3 regions of the Zoogloea sp. GW822-FHT05C07 genome follow, and region 1 is predicted to be linked to each of the others. Evidence: predicted binding sites of a transcription regulator. Region 1 holds the regulator's gene; each other region holds the start of a gene.

Region 1 (5,328 bases):
CGCCGGGCATGTCGCCCTGGGCGATGATCACCTGTTTGGCGTTGGCGATGCGCCCATCCTTGGCCGGGTAGCCCGCGATGTAGCGGGCGTCCATGCGTTGCCGCCACGAGACCCAGAACTGGCTGTTGGCCCCGAACTGGTTGGTGGCGTAATCGCCGAACGGGATGGCCATGCTGCCGCCACCTCCTTGCCAGCTCCCGGGCAGGATGTCGAAACGGACCGAGCCGTTGCCGGATGCGCGTACCTTGTTGTCCCAGGCGTTGCTACGGCAGCCAGCCTTGGCCAGGAGGCCGGTACGGACCTGGTAATCGGGATTGCAGTTTTCCCGCTCGTAGGAGTATTTGGCCCATTCTTCGATGCTGTCGAAACCCACGGCGATGAGCACGCCGGAGGCGTGGGCGCGGCGCATCCAGTCTGCATTGGCACTGGCATCGGTGACGGGGGCGGGCTGGGCCGCTCCGTTTTGCGATGCGGCATGCGCGAGTGTGCAGTGCAATCCGCCGAGAGGTGCGAGCACTGCGCAAATCGATGTTGCGATGGAGAGTTTCTCTGGAATGAAGCGAGCTTTTGGCATCACTGTCTCGGCGAGGGGAGTGGCGGAATCGGCATACCGTAGCACTGCTAGCTTGCAGAAGGGCTCGACTCGCGTGTAATTCGCGCGAAGGGCGTCGTGCACACGGTGGCAGGGGCTCAAGCTGCGCCTGTCTCCGCCGTTAATCAGCCGGGGCAGTCGTCCCGCTTTCCGGAGTATCACGTATGAATGCGCCAGAACCGAATTTTCACGGGATAGCCTCGCGCACTGGCGAGCTTGCCCGCATCGTCCGCGTCAATGAAGAGATCAAGGCCATCGTTGCAACGGCTTTCCGTATCAACCTCATGGCCTTGAATGCGATCTTCCTGGCCAAGCGGGCCGGTAACGCAGCGCTGGGCTTTGGTGTGCTGTCCAATGAGTTGCGGCGCTTTGCCCAGGATCTGACCCGTCACATGGCATCCCTGCGGGAGATGACGTCCGGTTCGGTCGGCAGTGTCACCGGCGTCGTGCAGCAGCAGCGCATTGCGGCGATTCTGGCGGCGGCGCTGAAGCTCAGCGGTGATGGCGTGCCGGGCGCGCGGGAGGCCCGGCGGCGTGGCGCTGCGCGGCTTGCCGAGCAGCAGGTACGCCTGCGCTCCCTCGATCTGCGTTTGCGCGCGGCCGTCGAGGAAACCCAGCAGCTAGTCGAATTGGGCGGTGTGCTGGCCCGTTCGGCGAAGATCGAGGCGGCCTATGGTGGTAGCTTCAGTGCGGCATTGATGCAGGTATCGACGGATTTTGCCGAGGTGATTGCGCAGATCAAGCGCTCCCTCGAAGTTCTCGGCAAGGAACGCCTTGTAAAGGATTAGGAAACCCATGAAACAGGCCCATTGCATCTACCAGGACGAGGAACACCGCTGGCTGGCGATCGCGCGGGATGTGACCAAGCCTGGTTACATCATCGATACCAACGAATACGTGGTCGCCCACGGGGAAGAAGCCCTGTTGTGCGACCCGGGTGGGATCGAGATCTTTCCGGCGGTTTTCTCCGCGCTTTCGGCGGAGTGCGATCCGACGCGGCTGGCAGGCATCTTCGCGTCTCACCAGGATCCGGACATCATTTCCTCGCTGGCCCTGTGGCTGGAGTTCAAGCCCGATCTGAAGTGCTACACGAGCTGGCTCTGGCAGAGCTTCCTGCCCCATTTCGGCGGGCAGGATTCGACCTTTGTGCCGATCCCCGATTCGGGCATGACAATCCGCCTCGACGGCCTGGAGCTGCAGGCGATCCCGGCCCACTACCTGCATTCGTCCGGCAATTTCCACCTGTACGACCCGAAGGCCAAAATCCTGTTTTCGGGCGATGTCGGTGCGGCCCTGCTGCCGGCTGACCATAACGAGCTGTACGTGCAGGACTTCTCCCGCCATATCCGTCATGCGGAAGGTTTCCACAAGCGCTGGATGGGCTCGGACCGGGCCAAGCGCGACTGGTGCGAGCGCGTTTCCCGCCTGGAGATCGACATGCTGGTGCCGCAGCACGGGGCCATCTACCAGGGCGCCGATGTACAGCGATTCATCAACTGGTTTGCCGCACTGGAAGTTGGCGTGCTGCGCGGCTAAAGTGTTGCGGCCCCGCTTTCGCGGGGCCCGCCGGCAGCTGGGGCTTTGCCGCGGAACGATGGAGGCGCGGCATGTATCTGGCTCTCAAGCATTTCCACATTACCTGCGTGGTGCTCAGTGGTTGCGGCTTCGCATTGCGGGGCTGGTGGTCGTTGAGCGGTTCGCCGCTGTTGCAGGCCCGCCTGACGCGGGTACTGCCGCATATCGTCGATTCCTGCCTGCTGGCCAGTGCGCTCGGCCTGGCCTGGATGGCGGCCCAATATCCCTTCGTGCATGCCTGGCTGACCGCCAAGGTGCTGGGCTTGCTCGTCTATATCGGGCTGGGGAGTGTTGCGCTGAAGGCGAGGCGCCCGCGTGGGCTGCGCGCCGCGGCCTATGTGGGCGCGCTGGCGACGCTGTCGTGGATAGTGTCGGTGGCGGTCAGCAAGAATCCGCTCGGCTGGCTGGCCTGGCTGTAAGGCCAGGGCCGGCGGCGGTCAGGCTGCGTGGTGGTTGAGCAGGCGCTTCAGGCCCGGTGTGTCGAGGATGCGGATGTGCTTCTGCTGGACGGCGACCAGGCCTTCTTCCTGAAAGCGGGAGAAGGCGCGGGACACCGTTTCGAGCTTGAGGCCCAGGTAGGAGCCGATCTCATCGCGGGTCATGCGCAGGTGGAATTCGGACGGCGAGAAGCCCCGCGCGGTGAAGCGCTGGGACATGTTCAGCAGGAAGGCCGCCAGGCGCTCTTCAGCGCGCATCGAGCCGAGCAGCATCATTACGCCGTGGTCGCGGACGATCTCGCGGCTCATGATCTTGTGGAACTGGTGCTGCAGGCTTTCCACCTCCCGTGACAGCTCTTCGAGCCGGTTGAAGGGGATCACGCAGACTTCGCTGTCTTCCAGCGCGATGGCGTTGCACGAATGGTGCTCGGTGCTGATGCCGTCGAGGCCCAGCACTTCGCCGGTCATCTGGAAGCCGGTCACCTGGTCGCGGCCGTCCTCGAGGATCACGTCGGTCTTGAAGGAGCCGGCGCGGATCGCGTAGATCGCCTCGAAGTTGTCGCCGGAGCGGTAGAGGTGCTGCTGCCGCTTGATCTTGCGGCGGCTGCCGACGAGCTCGTCGAGCTGGTCGATCTCATTGGGGTCGAGGCCGAAGGGAAGACACAACTCCCGCAGGTTGCACTGGGAACACGCGACCTTGATGTCCACGACCGTCACCGGAATCACCGATTTCATCTGCACGCGCAATCACCTGAACTGGATGGTTTTACCAACGTTTGGAGCCCTTTGATCCACGTCAATACTGTTTTGGATCGATTCTGCGATTGTTCAGCGCAACCAACAGAAGTGCACCATGAACACGACACAAAAAGACCTGATATTCGATCCCGAGCTCATTCGCAAGTTTGATGTGAATGGCCCGAGGTATACGTCGTACCCGACCGCTGACCGCTTCGTCGAGGCGTTCAACTCCGATGCCCTGGAGCATTGGCTCGGGAGGCGCACTGTCGGCGGAATCGGCAAACCGCTCTCATTATACTTCCACATCCCCTTCTGCAATACGATCTGCTACTACTGCGCGTGCAACAAGATCATCACCAAGGATCACGGTCGCTCCGCCAAGTATCTGGATTATCTTGAAAAAGAAGTGGACATGCAGGCGGCCAAGCTCGACGGGTCGCGGGAAGTACTGCAACTGCACCTGGGCGGCGGCACGCCGACCTTCCTGTCCCACGACGAACTGCGCCGCCTGATGGGCATGGTCCGCAAGCACTTCACGCTGGTGCCGGACGGTGAGTATTCCATCGAGGTGGACCCGCGCAAGGTGGACGAAGCCACTGTTGCGCTGCTGGCCGAGCTCGGCTTCAACCGCATGAGCGTCGGCATTCAGGATTTCAATCCGGACGTGCAGAAGGCGGTCAACCGCGTCCAGAGCGAGGAAGAAACCAAGCTGGTAATCGACGCGGCGCGGGCCCATGGCTTCAAGTCGGTCAGCGTGGACCTGATCTACGGCCTGCCCAAGCAGAACGTCATCAGCTTCAACCGCACCCTTGAGCAGATTCTGGCGCTGTCGCCGGATCGCCTGTCGATCTACAACTACGCGCACCTGCCGACGCTGTTCAAGCCCCAGCGCCGCATCGTTGACGCGCAGCTGCCGTCCGGCGAGACCAAGCTGCAGATCCTGCAACTGGCGATTCGCCGCCTGACCGAGGCGGGCTACGTGTATATCGGCATGGACCACTTCGCCAAGCCGGACGACGAGCTGACCACGGCCCAGCGCCAGGGACGCCTGCATCGCAATTTCCAGGGTTATTCCACCTACGCGGAGTGCGACCTGCTGGCCTTCGGCGTGTCGGCCATTGGCAAGGTCGGTCCGACCTACGCGCAGAACGTGAAGACCCTCGACGAGTACTACGACATCATCGACACCGGCCGCCTGCCGGTGCTGCGCGGCATCGAGCTGACGCCGGACGACCTGCTGCGGCGGGCCATCATCCAGGCGCTGATGTGCCACTTCGAGCTGTCCATCGAGTCCATCGAGATCGCCCACCTGATCGATTTCAACAAGTATTTTGCTGCCGAACTCGCCGACCTGCGCGAGATGGAGAAGGGTGGCCTGCTGAAGATCGACAAGCAGTGGATCACCGTGCTGCCAGCCGGCCGCATGCTGGTGCGGGCGATTGCGATGGTCTTCGACAAGTACCTGCGCGCCGACCGGGAGCGCACCCGTTACTCGAAGGTGATCTGAACTTCCGGCCGGCTGGCCGCTCCGAGGTGGGCGGGCTAGAATGCCGAGCCAAGTGTTGGAACGCGCCCCGTGTTGCCCACGGGGCGTTTTTGTTTGTCCAGGTTGAATCTCCATGCCCGAAACCGGCTATTTCGCAGTCTTCCTCATCGGCCTGCTCGGCGGCACCCACTGTGTCGGCATGTGTGGCGGCATCGTCAGCGCGCTGACCGTGCAGCTGCCCGGCCAGCGGCGCAGTGACTGGCCCCTGCACCTGGCCTACAACGTCGGGCGGATCAGCAGCTACACGCTGGCCGGCGCGGCGATGGGGGCGATCGGGACGGTCGGCCTGCTGTTCAACAACATCCTGCCGATCCAGCTGGTCCTGTACGTGGCCGCCAACCTGATGCTGGTGGCGCTCGGGCTCTACCTGACCGGCTTCACACGGGCCCTGTCCGGCGTCGAGCAACTCGGCCACAAGCTGTGGGCGCGCATCCAGC
Region 2 (5,328 bases), 180 kb from region 1:
ACGAGTTGCTGAGCGAAGCGGCGAGCTTCAGCTTCGGCCCGTGGGAGCTGTTCTGGATCTGCTTCTACGGCGGCTTCACCTACCTGTTTGCCGGCGTGATGCGCGAGCAGGTCTGCAAATACATGTGCCCGTATGCCCGCTTCCAGGGCGTGATGTTCGACCCGGACACGCTGGTGATCACCTACGACCCCGAGCGGGGCGAGCCGCGTGGCCCGCGGCGCAAGGGCGTCGACCCGCAGACGGTCGGCAAGGGCGACTGCGTCGATTGCGGCATCTGCGTGCAGGTCTGCCCGACCGGCATCGACATCCGCAACGGCATGCAGTACGAATGCATCGGCTGCGCGGCCTGCATCGACGCCTGCGATCAGGTGATGGACAAGATGAACTACCCGCAGGGCCTGATCCGCTATACCACCGAAAACGCGATGAAGCGGCACTGGGGCAGGAAGGAAATCCTCGGCCACGTGATGCGCCCGCGGATACTGATCTACGCCGGCGTGCTGATGGCGTTGTGCACGGCCTTCGTGTGGGGCCTGGCGACGCGCTCGACGCTGCGGGTCGATGTGATCAAGGACCGCTCGACGCTGAGCCGGGAGATCGAAGGGGGGCTGATCGCCAACGTGTACAATCTGCAGGTGATGAACATGACCGAGAAGCCGCGGCGTTACGCCCTGTCGGCGAGCGGGCTGGATGGGGTGAAGCTGAGCCCGGCCGGGCCGATCGAGCTCGATGCGGCGGAACTGAAGTCGGTCACCATCGAAGTGGCGGCGCCGCCCGAGTCGGGCAAGCCCGGCTCCAACACCGTGTATATCGAAGTGAAGGCGCTGGACGACGAAACCGTGGCGGTACGGGAGAAGTCGGTGTTCCTGATACCGCAGTAGAGAAATTTATATATGAATCAAAGAGCAATGGCCCCGAATCAGGTTTCTTCCACCCCTTGGTACAAGGAGCACTGGACCTGGTTGCTGATGCTGATGCCGGTGACGGCGATCATCGGTGGCAGCATCACCATGTGGCTGGCCGTGACGTCCTTCGACGGCATGGTGGCTGATGACTACTACAAGCAGGGGCTGGCGATCAATCAGACGTTGGCAAGGGCTGGCGTAGCGGCCAACCTGGGCTTGAAGGCCGAGGTCCGATTTAGCGCGGACGGGCTGTCTGTGGCACTCCAGGCCAAGCCGGGGGTTGAGCTGCCGGCCAAGTTGATGGTGACGTTGGCCCACCCGACCCGTGGCGGACTGGACCAGCAACTCGTCATGGAACGCAGTGAAGGTATGTATCGCGGACGTCTCCAGAATGAACTGGTGAGCGCCCACTGGAAGGTGTTGATAGAAGATGAGTCCCGCAGCTGGAGGCTGTCAGGGGCCGCATTCCTCCCCACAGAGACGGAGATCCGGATCGATTCATCGGATCTGAAGCCTGTTGATTGACATGGAGGAAGTCATGGCCTGGAAGGAATTGTTCGGTAGCGACATTGGACTGCTGAGCTTGTTCACGATTGGGTTCGTCATTGTGATGGCTGGGTATCTGTACCGTTTTGCCCAGAAGCACATTGCAGAAGACGAACGACATTCTCATTCCTAGCTGACTGACGCGGGCCCCTTGGGGCCCGCATTTATTTAGGGAGCTTGAGCATGCTGAAACTGATCCAGGTTCTATGGCCCTCGTTCTTGGTTGCAGGCGTGGCCGAGATCGTCTTCTTCACTGTGGTCAATCCACAGGAACTGTACTTGCTGGGTGAGCCGGTGCATTTTTCCCCGACTGCAACGTATTCGATCGGTTTCTTCGGCTTCTGGCTTGTTTGCGCCGCGTCCAGCCTTACCACGCTGTTTTTCCAGCAGACAGCGGCGGAAATCAACAACACGGAATCCGACTGATTCGGCGGATTGCCGCGTTCCGGAATTTCGGTACTTGCAAGACAGAAGGGCCTCGCAGTTTCTGCGAGGCCCTTCCTTTGGATACGTGGGGCGAATGCCCGTGGTCCGGGATTCAGCGATAGACCAGCACCGGGACCTTGCTGTGGGTCAGTACCTTCTGGGTTTCACTGCCCAGCAGCAGGCCGCTCAGGCCGCGCCGGCCGTGGGATGCCATGAAGATCAGGTCGCACCCGTTGCGCTCGGTGGCTTCGATGATCGCTTCATAGGGGACTTCACTGACGAGGGTGTCGCCGCTCGATTCGACGCCGGCGGCTTCTGCGTTGGCGCGTGCGCGGGACAGGATCGCCTCCGCTTCGGCGGCTGCGGCGCGACTGAACTGTTCGGGGGTGGTCGGGTCTATCAGGGCGCCTTCGCCGTAGATGGGCATCGGGAAATCCGGCTGGGCGTAGAAGAAGGTGATGCGCGCGCCGGCTTCCTTGGCAAAGCTGACCGCCCTGGTCACCGTGGATTCGGAGAGCTCGGAACCGTCGGTTGGTACCAGAATGTTCTTGAACATGATGTCGATCCTGTCGGGAACTGGGTGTCCCATTATAAGGCGCAGTCTGTTCGGGGACGGCTTGACGAATATCAACGGTTGGCCTTCAAGGCAGGATCACGATTTCGACAAGCACAAGATTCCGTGGGTCCGGCTCACGCTGCCGGCCGCCAATCCATCCTGTATGAAAGGAGTTTTGCATCATGTCCCGCCGTGACCCCGCGCCACCACTTGATCTAGCCCGCAAATCGCTGAGGCAGTTGCATGACTCGGTCGAGTCGTCGATCGATCCGCTCGGCATGGCTGCACCACTTGTGCACGCGCAACTGGCATGGTCTGCTCATCCCCAGGAACTGGCGGAGGCCATGGCGCGCATGTCGGGCAGCCTGTGGGCGCTGCAATGGCACACCTGGCGAAGTCTGCTCGGCCTACCGAGCGAGGATCCGGTTCATCCGCATGAAGACGACAACCGTTTTGCCGACCCGGCCTGGGCTGAGTCGCCGACCTGGGATCTGATGAAGGAGTGGTACCTGGTTATGACCCACCATGTCCAGGACATGCTCTACGACACCCCGGGCCTGTCCCAGAAGGAGCGGCGCCGGGCGGCATTCTGGTGGCGGAAATGGCTCAATGCGGTGGCACCGTCGAATTTTTTCTGGACGAACCCGGTGGCGATGCGGCTGGCCGTGGAAACCAAGGGTGAGAGCCTGGCGCGGGGCTTCCGGAATTTTCTCGACGATATGGAAGCCGGCAATATCAGGATGACCGACCCCAGTGATTTCACTGTAGGCCAGAACCTGGCCACCACGCCGGGCAAGGTGGTGTTCCGCAACCGCTTGCTGGAGGTCCTGCATTACACGCCGACGAAGGCGCAGGTGCACAGGACGCCCGTCGTGATCGTCACTCCGTGGATCAATAAGTTCTACATCCTCGACCTGAATCCCAGGAAGAGCATGATCCGCTATCTGCTGGACCAGGGCCTCGATGTCTTCATCACCAGCTGGAAGAACCCCGGGGCAGAGATGCGGGATGTCAGTTTCGACGATTACCTGATCGAGGGCGTTCAGGCCCTCGTCGACACAGCCCGCGGGGTGACTGGTGCGTCGAAGGTACATGCGGTGGGCTACTGCATCGGTGGCACGGCATTGAGTACTTACATGGCTTGGGCGAACCGTCATTTCGCGCCGGATGACGTGCCGGTGTCCCACTGGACGCTGCTCACCACATTGGTCGATTTTCACAAACCGGGCGACATCGAAGTCTTCATCGACGAAGGCAGCATCCGCTTCATCACCCAGAACATGGAGCGCAAGGGCTACCTGGACGGCGCCGAGATGGCTTCGGCATTCCGCCTGTTGCGTTCGAACAGCCTGATCTGGCACTACATCGTGCATGGCTGGCTGTACGGCGAAACACCGCCGCCTTTCGATGTGCTCTACTGGAACATGGATACCACACGCATGCCGTACACAATGCATGCCTGGTATCTGCGTGAGCTCTACCTGCACAATCACCTGATCGACAAGGACCACCTTACGGTGGCGGGTGAGCCCATCGATCTGGGCGCTATCAGCCAGCCCGTCTATGCCGTGTCGGCCGAAGACGATCACATCGCACCGTGGAGGCAGACTTTCCGCACAATGAACTACGTCGGCGGCGTGAAGCGCTTCGTGCTTTCCAGTTCCGGGCATATCCTCGGCATCGTCAATCCGCCCGTCAAACCGCCGAAGCGCAAGTTCTGGGTTGGGCAGGCACGGCGCAGCGATACCGCCGATGGCTGGTATGAGCAGGCCGAGGAGCATGCTGGCAGCTGGTGGGAAGACTGGATGGCCTGGCTCAAACCCCAGTGCGGAGAGCTGGTCGACGCGCCGCCAGTGGCAAGCGAGGCCTTTCCTGCGCTCGCCGATGCGCCGGGCATTTATGTGCTGGAGCGTTGAAGTGCGGGTTCCCCGAGTATGCTTTGCCAGGCCTCCAGGCGCTTGGCAAAGCTGAACGCGGCGTTTGCCGGACTGGTGGAAGGCAAACGCTGATAAGTGAGCGGGCGCGAGGCCAGTGAGCCGAGCACATGACGCCGGAAGCTCGTCTCGGCCATTGCACCGTTGAAGAACACGCGTGTGATGTGCGGATGGGCGGCCAGGAAGCCCGGGAAGTCGTTGGGTACGATCGTGCTGGCATCGATACGCGTGTCGAGGCTGCCTTTCCGCTCACAGCACTGCAGTACGTCCCACAGCGCAATGCCCGCCGTATCGAGGCAGCGCAGCCGCTCGGCGTAGGGCAGGGTGGAGTTGGCGCCGATCAGTTTGCCCAGAATGGGCCAGAACAGGTTGCGGGGGTGAGCATAGTATTGTGCCGCCCGCAGCGAGGCTTCGCCGGGCATGCTGCCGAGGATCAGTGTGTGGGCCAAAGGCGTGGCAACAGGTGGAAAACTGTAAATCAGGGCCATGATGGTTCAGGCGGCGCTTGCAGCGGTGAGCGACAGATGCTGGAATATTCCCCTGTATCCGTGGGAAAGAAGACAAGTTGTCCGAAATGGTTCCGGAGTTTGCGATGAAACAGCGTGCCCACGTGCTGGTGGTGGATGATCAGGCCGACAATCTGCTGATCCTCGAGGACGTGCTGTCGGAGCATTATGACGTCCATCCCGCCATGAGTGGTGGCGAGGCGCTCGGCTATCTGGAGGGTGGGGGGCGAGCCGACCTGATCCTGCTCGATGTGATGATGCCCGGGCTGGATGGCTTCGAGGTCTGCCGCCGTCTCAAGTCGTCCGAGTCGACGCGCGGCATCCCGGTCATGTTCCTGACCGGCCTGGACCGCCCGGAAGATGAGGAGCAAGGCTTCTCCCTCGGTGCGGAAGACTTCATCCACAAGCCGATTTCCCCGCCGGTTGTGCTGGCCCGGGTGCGCACCCACCTGGCC
Region 3 (5,328 bases), 1.6 Mb from region 1:
AGGCCAGGGAATTGGCCGGGCGGCCCGACGGTGTCGGCGCCCGGTTGGTCATGAAGGTGTAGGCCCAGCCCTTCGACACACCGGGGAAGAAGCTGCCGGCGTTGGCGAGGGACGGGATCGACGTGGGCCAGCCGGTGCATTCGAGGGAACCGAGCCCGTCGCGGGTCATCAGTGCCACCGTCTCAGGGCGCAGCACGCGGCCGTGGGGGCCGGCGCCGTCGTTGAGGAGCATGCGGATGAACTTCATGTACTCGCCGACCGTCGCGTACAGCCCGTGGCCGCCGCAGTCCATCGCCGGCGGCTGCGGCAGCACCAGTTCGGGCAACGGGCTGAGCGCGCCGTTGGCGGCCCGCTCGTGGATGGTCACGCGGCGCGCCCGCATGGACTCGGACATCGTGAAGCCGATGTCCGCCATGCCCAGCGGCGCGAAGATCCGCTCCTGCATCACCTCGCCGAGGCGCTTGCCACGCAGCGCCTCGACCACCAGCCCAAGCCAGTCGATGTTGACGCCATAGGTCCAGCGCTCGCCCGGATCGTGCAGCAGCACGCTGCGGATGGACGGGAACTCGCACGACACGATGGTCGGGATCTCGTTGGCCGTGCGGTACTGCAGGTCGTCCTGGCTGAAGAACTCGTAGCCGAGGCCGGAGGTGTGCAGGAACAGGTCGTTGATCGTCACGTCACGCTTTGGCGGCCGCGTGCGCGGCTGGCCCGCCGCGTCGAAGCCGTCGAGCACCTGCAGCTCGGCGAACTCGGGCAGGTACTTGCGCACCGGGTCGGCAAGCGACAGGCGCCCCTCCTCGATGAGCTGCATCGCGCAGGTGCCGGTCAGCGCCTTGGTGGTGGAAAAGATCGCGAAGACCGAATCGAGCGTCATCGCCGGCTCGGCGCCCAGCTCCCGCAGCCCCGCGCAGCCTTCGTAGAAATTGCCGTCCCGGTCGGTGGCCATCGCCACCACGCCGGGCACGCCGCCGGCCCGGTTCACCGCCTGGTCCAGTACGGAATCCAGAACGGCCGTCAAAGTATTCGCCGTCATGCCTTGTCTCCTCATATCGTTGTGGTCCGCTTGACGCGCCCGCCCTGAAACCCGGAGGGCCGGGCGGGCGGAAGGACGATATGTCGGGACGAGGCCGCCGCCTGTCCGGAAACGGCAGACGGCTATCGGGATCCGGCAATTATTGGCGGCTTACATGCGGCCGAAGCCGCCCCCCATGCCGTCGGGCGCGCCCATGCTGCCCGGGCCGCCACCGCTACCGCCACCACGGCGGCCGCGGCCACCGGCACCGCGCTGGTCCTGGCCGTCCTTCCGTTCGGCGGACCCGCCAGCGGCATCGCCAAGGCCGGAATACAGCGCCGGCACGGTCTGCGCCAGGCGCTGGTCGGCGATCTTCTTCTGCGTGTCGTCGAGGGTGGCGTACAGCTTCTCGGCGGCGTCCTGGATGTCCTCCATCGCGGCGAGGCGATTGCGCACCACCTCCACCTTCTGGGCGACCTGCTTCGGCGCGCTCTGGGACACCGCCGCGTAGGACGACAGCTTGAGCTGGTCGGCCATCAGCGCGCCGACCTTCTCCTGGTAGGCCTCCCACAGGGGCAGCTGGCGCGGCGTCAGTTGCAGGGCCTCGGCGGTCTGCTGCAGCTGGGCCTGGATCTGCTCCACCACCATCGCCCCACCGCCGCCACGGCCCATGCCGCCCTGCCCCGGCGGCTCGCCGCCGGGGCCACCAGGCCCACGCAGGGGTGCGCAGGACGCAATGACTAGGGTGGAAGCCGTCAGCAGGGGCAGGAAGCGGGTCTTCATGGCAATCCGGGGGGCAGAGGGAAATGCCCCGAGTATTGCCGTGGCGCGGGTTAGATTTCTTTAAGCCCGTGTAAAGACCGTGAAAGCTCCGGTTACCGGATGCACGGCCGCGCCGGCTACAGCGTCGTCAGCCGCGCCAGCTGGCGGCCGAACAGGGCGGTCACCAGCAGCAGCACCGGCGTGATCGTGATGAAGCCGTACAGCACGCGGCGGATCAGCGGATGGGCGCTGTCGGCCTCGATGAAATGGCGAATCACCAGCCAGCCCTTCAGCCACAGGACGGCGGCGACCAACCACTGCAGCCCGGCCTGGCCATGCAGGACATGGCCCAGCAGCAGCGACAGCCCGGTCAGCGCGAGCAGGCCGAGCCAGGTCTTCACGAACGGCGCCAGCGGGGCCGCCGATTCACGGTGCATGTCGTTCATGCTCACACCAGCACGTAGAAGAAGGAGAAGATAACCAGCCAGATGATGTCGGTGGCGTGCCAGTAGCAGGCCAGCGCCTCCAGGCCGCTGTAGTCGTCGGCCGAATAGCCGCCCGCCAGGTGGCGCGCCAGCACCCACAGGATGCCGAGGATGCCCCACACCGCATGCACCATGTGGTTGAAGGTCAGGTAGTAATAAACACCCGAGAAGATGCCGGCCTGCCCATTGATGCCATGGGCCAGGTTCCACTGGATCTCGATGCTCTTGGCGAGCGGATAGCCCAGCGCCAACACCAGCCCACCGACCAGCCAGGCGATCGAGGCCCTGCGCCGCCCGGCGCGGATCAGCGCCGTGGAGCAGGCGATGCAGAAGCTGCTGCTGATCATCACCAGCGTGATGACGGTGCCAAGCGTGGTGGACAAGCCCTCCGCGCCTTTCTCGAAGGCCTCCGGGAAATGGGCGCGGGCGACGAAATAGACGACGAAGAGGACCAGGAATTCGACGAACTCGCAGCAGATTCCGACCCAGATTCCCTTGTTTCCAGGAATCCGCCCGCCCGGCGCCTCCTCGAAGCCTGGTCCCGCTACAGTTGCAGTCATGATCTCGGCAGTCATCGTTTTCCCCATTTCTCGGCAGCCGCCATTCTTCGCCACCAGCCCGGCCGCAGAAGGAACAGACGAAATGGTTTACTGCCGATACAGATCGCGGAATTGATGCCGGTCAATTCTGCGTCCCGCTCACTCCAGCCACGCGGGGATGCGCCACGATTCAGCCAACGCGAACAGCCAGGCAACATCGCCACTCATGGCCTACCCGCCCGCTCCTTGCGCGACGCGTACCAGCTCATCAACGGCAACGCGGATATCCCATGGGCGAGGATCGAGGTGGTGACCGTCAGCAGGCTCAGGCTCAGCAGATCCTGGGCCAGCGGACCGCTGACACCATGATCCAGGGCGAACATCAGGTAAAAGATCGAACCGATACCACGAATGCCGAACCAGCCGACAATGCCCATCTGCGCTCTGCTGAAAGACCCGCCGGCCATGCCAGCGACGATGGCAAGGGGGCGGACCAGCAGGAACAACACCGGAATGAACCACCATGCTGCCGGCACGGATGAAACGGTGGGAAGAAGGATTCCGATGACGAGGACGATCGCCAGTTCCGCCAGCTTTTCCAGTTGCTCGTTGAACCCCCGAACCGCCCGATTCATGGCCGAGCTGGCATGGTGGGGATGGGTGGCCCAGTTGGCACGGTCACCGGTAGAGACCGTTGTCTGCTCGGGGTGCGCCACCTCACCGCTCAACGGCACATCCCGGACGCGGCTGATGGCAAAGCCGGCAGCAAACACCGCCAGAAAACCGGAGGCCAGGCATAGCTGGGCGACACCGTAGGACACCGCAAGGAGCCCGAGCGACAGGAATTCGTCCAGGCCCACTGCACTTTGGTGCCGCGTGCGCAGATAGACAACCAGTTCGCCGATCAGCGCACCGAGGATCGCCCCGATGAGCAACCCACCCGCCGTCGACCACAGCAGGTCCACCAGCAGCCAATGCCAGCCACCATTACCGAGCGGGTGCAGACCCAATAGACCGAGGCCAAGCAGGACAAAAGGAAAGGCCGAGCCATCATTGAGGGCACCTTCTCCAGCGAGGCTGAAGCGCACCCGGTCAGGACTGTTCCCGGATTCGGACTGAATACCAGCCGCCAGGACGGGGTCCGTGGGGGCCAGAATGCCGCCGAGCAGTACGGCCGCCCCCAGCGACAAACCCAGTCCGAAGACGCCGAGGCAAGCGATCAGCCCAACGGTGATGAGCATGACCGGAAAGGCCAGGCGCAAGGGCACCAGCCAACGCCGGTCGAACATGGGCACGCCCAGCTTCAGGCCGATGGCAAACAGGGAGATGAGCACCGCCACCTCGCTCATCAGGGTCAGCAACCCCGCCTGGCCGAACGGATCGAGCTCGATGACACCCATGCCGCCAGGCCCGAGGAGATAACCCAGGCCGAGATAGACCATGGCCGCACTCACCGGCAGGCGCGCCAGCAGCGTTCCCGTCAGGAGCATGGTGATCAGCAGGATGCCGATCAGGAGGGACCAGTGTGCAACTGTCATGGTATGGCCGCACGCCCTCGTGGCGTACCCTGGTGGCGGGGCTGGCTGCAATCTAGCACGGACCCTTGACTGAAAGCCGGATATCTCTTCGGCCATGCCTGATCCATTGGCCTATGATCGTGGAGCCTCGCGGAAGAACCTTAAGAGGGATACCACGCCATGCCGCGTGATGCCAGGGACACTGACTCAGCATGGTGGCGGGAAACGCCACCAGCCCCGGTCACCGGCCTGTCCGGGGCCGAGGCGAAGGCGCGCCAGGTCGAATTCGGACCCAATGTCTTCCGGCAGCACCGGGAGGCATCACTGCTCCGCCAGTATTTGTCCCGCTTCAGAAACCCCCTGGTCGTCATCCTGCTGGCCGCCAGCGCCGTATCGGCCTTTACCGGGGCTGTGGCGGATTTCATCATCATCGCCTGCATCGTCCTGCTCAGCGTGACGCTGGATTTCGTCCAGGAATACCGGGCCGGCGCCGCCGCGGACAAGCTGCGCCAGGAAGTGTCGGTAAAGGCGAGCGTGCAACGCGACGGCAAGCTGCTGGAGGTGGCAGTGAGCAGCCTGGTCCCCGGCGACCTGATCCAGCTGTCCGCCGGGGATCTGATTCCGGCCGACGGCTGGGTGATCGAGGCACGGGACTTCTTCGTCAAGCAGGCCCTGCTCACCGGGGAAACCTACCCGGTCGAGAAGCGGGCGGGCACGCCCGCCGCCGGCAACGACCTGCAGGAAGCGGGCAACGCGGTGTTCATGGGCACCACGGTGATCAGCGGCACGGCGCAGGTGCTGGTGGCCCGCACCGGTGCGAACACCGCCATCGGGAACATCGCGGACAGCATCTCGCGGCCGGCCGCGCCGACCTCCTTCGAGCTGGGCACCCGACGCTTCGGCATGTTGATCATGCGGCTCACCGTGCTGATGGTGATGTTCGTGCTGCTGGTGAATGCCTTCTTCCACCGGCCCTGGCTGGAATCTTTCCTCTTCGCGGTCGCCCTGGC

Evidence for each region. Region 1 encodes FNR, which switches genes on or off when oxygen is low (the NO sensors DNR and NnrR bind a similar motif). Its sites were predicted from a motif close to TTGANCTAGNTCAA; they were not measured.
Region 2: AC3QL2_RS18255 (universal stress protein) is a predicted target of FNR. The motif match lies at 2,495-2,508, and genes of this name have one in related genera.
Region 3: AC3QL2_RS10375 (cytochrome c oxidase subunit 3 family protein) is a predicted target of FNR. The motif match lies at 2,934-2,947, and genes of this name have one in related genera.

Annotation. Positions count from the first base shown of each region.
Region 1 is NZ_CM179510.1:3,753,136-3,758,463, forward strand. It holds gene AC3QL2_RS17390 (hypothetical protein) at 1-409, opposite strand, end outside; gene AC3QL2_RS17395 (methyl-accepting chemotaxis protein) at 757-1,380, shown strand; gene AC3QL2_RS17400 (oxygen-binding di-iron domain-containing protein) at 1,388-2,128, shown strand; gene AC3QL2_RS17405 (SirB2 family protein) at 2,200-2,586, shown strand; gene fnr (fumarate/nitrate reduction transcriptional regulator Fnr) at 2,605-3,339, opposite strand; gene hemN (oxygen-independent coproporphyrinogen III oxidase) at 3,458-4,852, shown strand; gene AC3QL2_RS17420 (sulfite exporter TauE/SafE family protein) at 4,965-5,328, shown strand, end outside.
Region 2 is NZ_CM179510.1:3,932,457-3,937,784, forward strand. It holds gene ccoG (cytochrome c oxidase accessory protein CcoG) at 1-881, shown strand, start outside; gene AC3QL2_RS18240 (FixH family protein) at 909-1,430, shown strand; gene AC3QL2_RS18245 (DUF3149 domain-containing protein) at 1,444-1,584, shown strand; gene AC3QL2_RS18250 (hypothetical protein) at 1,635-1,877, shown strand; gene AC3QL2_RS18255 (universal stress protein) at 1,990-2,433, opposite strand; gene AC3QL2_RS18260 (PHA/PHB synthase family protein) at 2,616-4,349, shown strand; gene AC3QL2_RS18265 (DNA-deoxyinosine glycosylase) at 4,331-4,855, opposite strand; gene AC3QL2_RS18270 (HD domain-containing phosphohydrolase) at 4,960-5,328, shown strand, end outside.
Region 3 is NZ_CM179510.1:2,199,316-2,204,643, forward strand. It holds gene AC3QL2_RS10360 (serine hydrolase domain-containing protein) at 1-1,036, opposite strand, end outside; gene AC3QL2_RS10365 (Spy/CpxP family protein refolding chaperone) at 1,187-1,798, opposite strand; gene AC3QL2_RS10370 (hypothetical protein) at 1,915-2,223, opposite strand; gene AC3QL2_RS10375 (cytochrome c oxidase subunit 3 family protein) at 2,226-2,837, opposite strand; gene AC3QL2_RS10380 (cation:proton antiporter) at 3,026-4,339, opposite strand; gene mgtA (magnesium-translocating P-type ATPase) at 4,499-5,328, shown strand, end outside.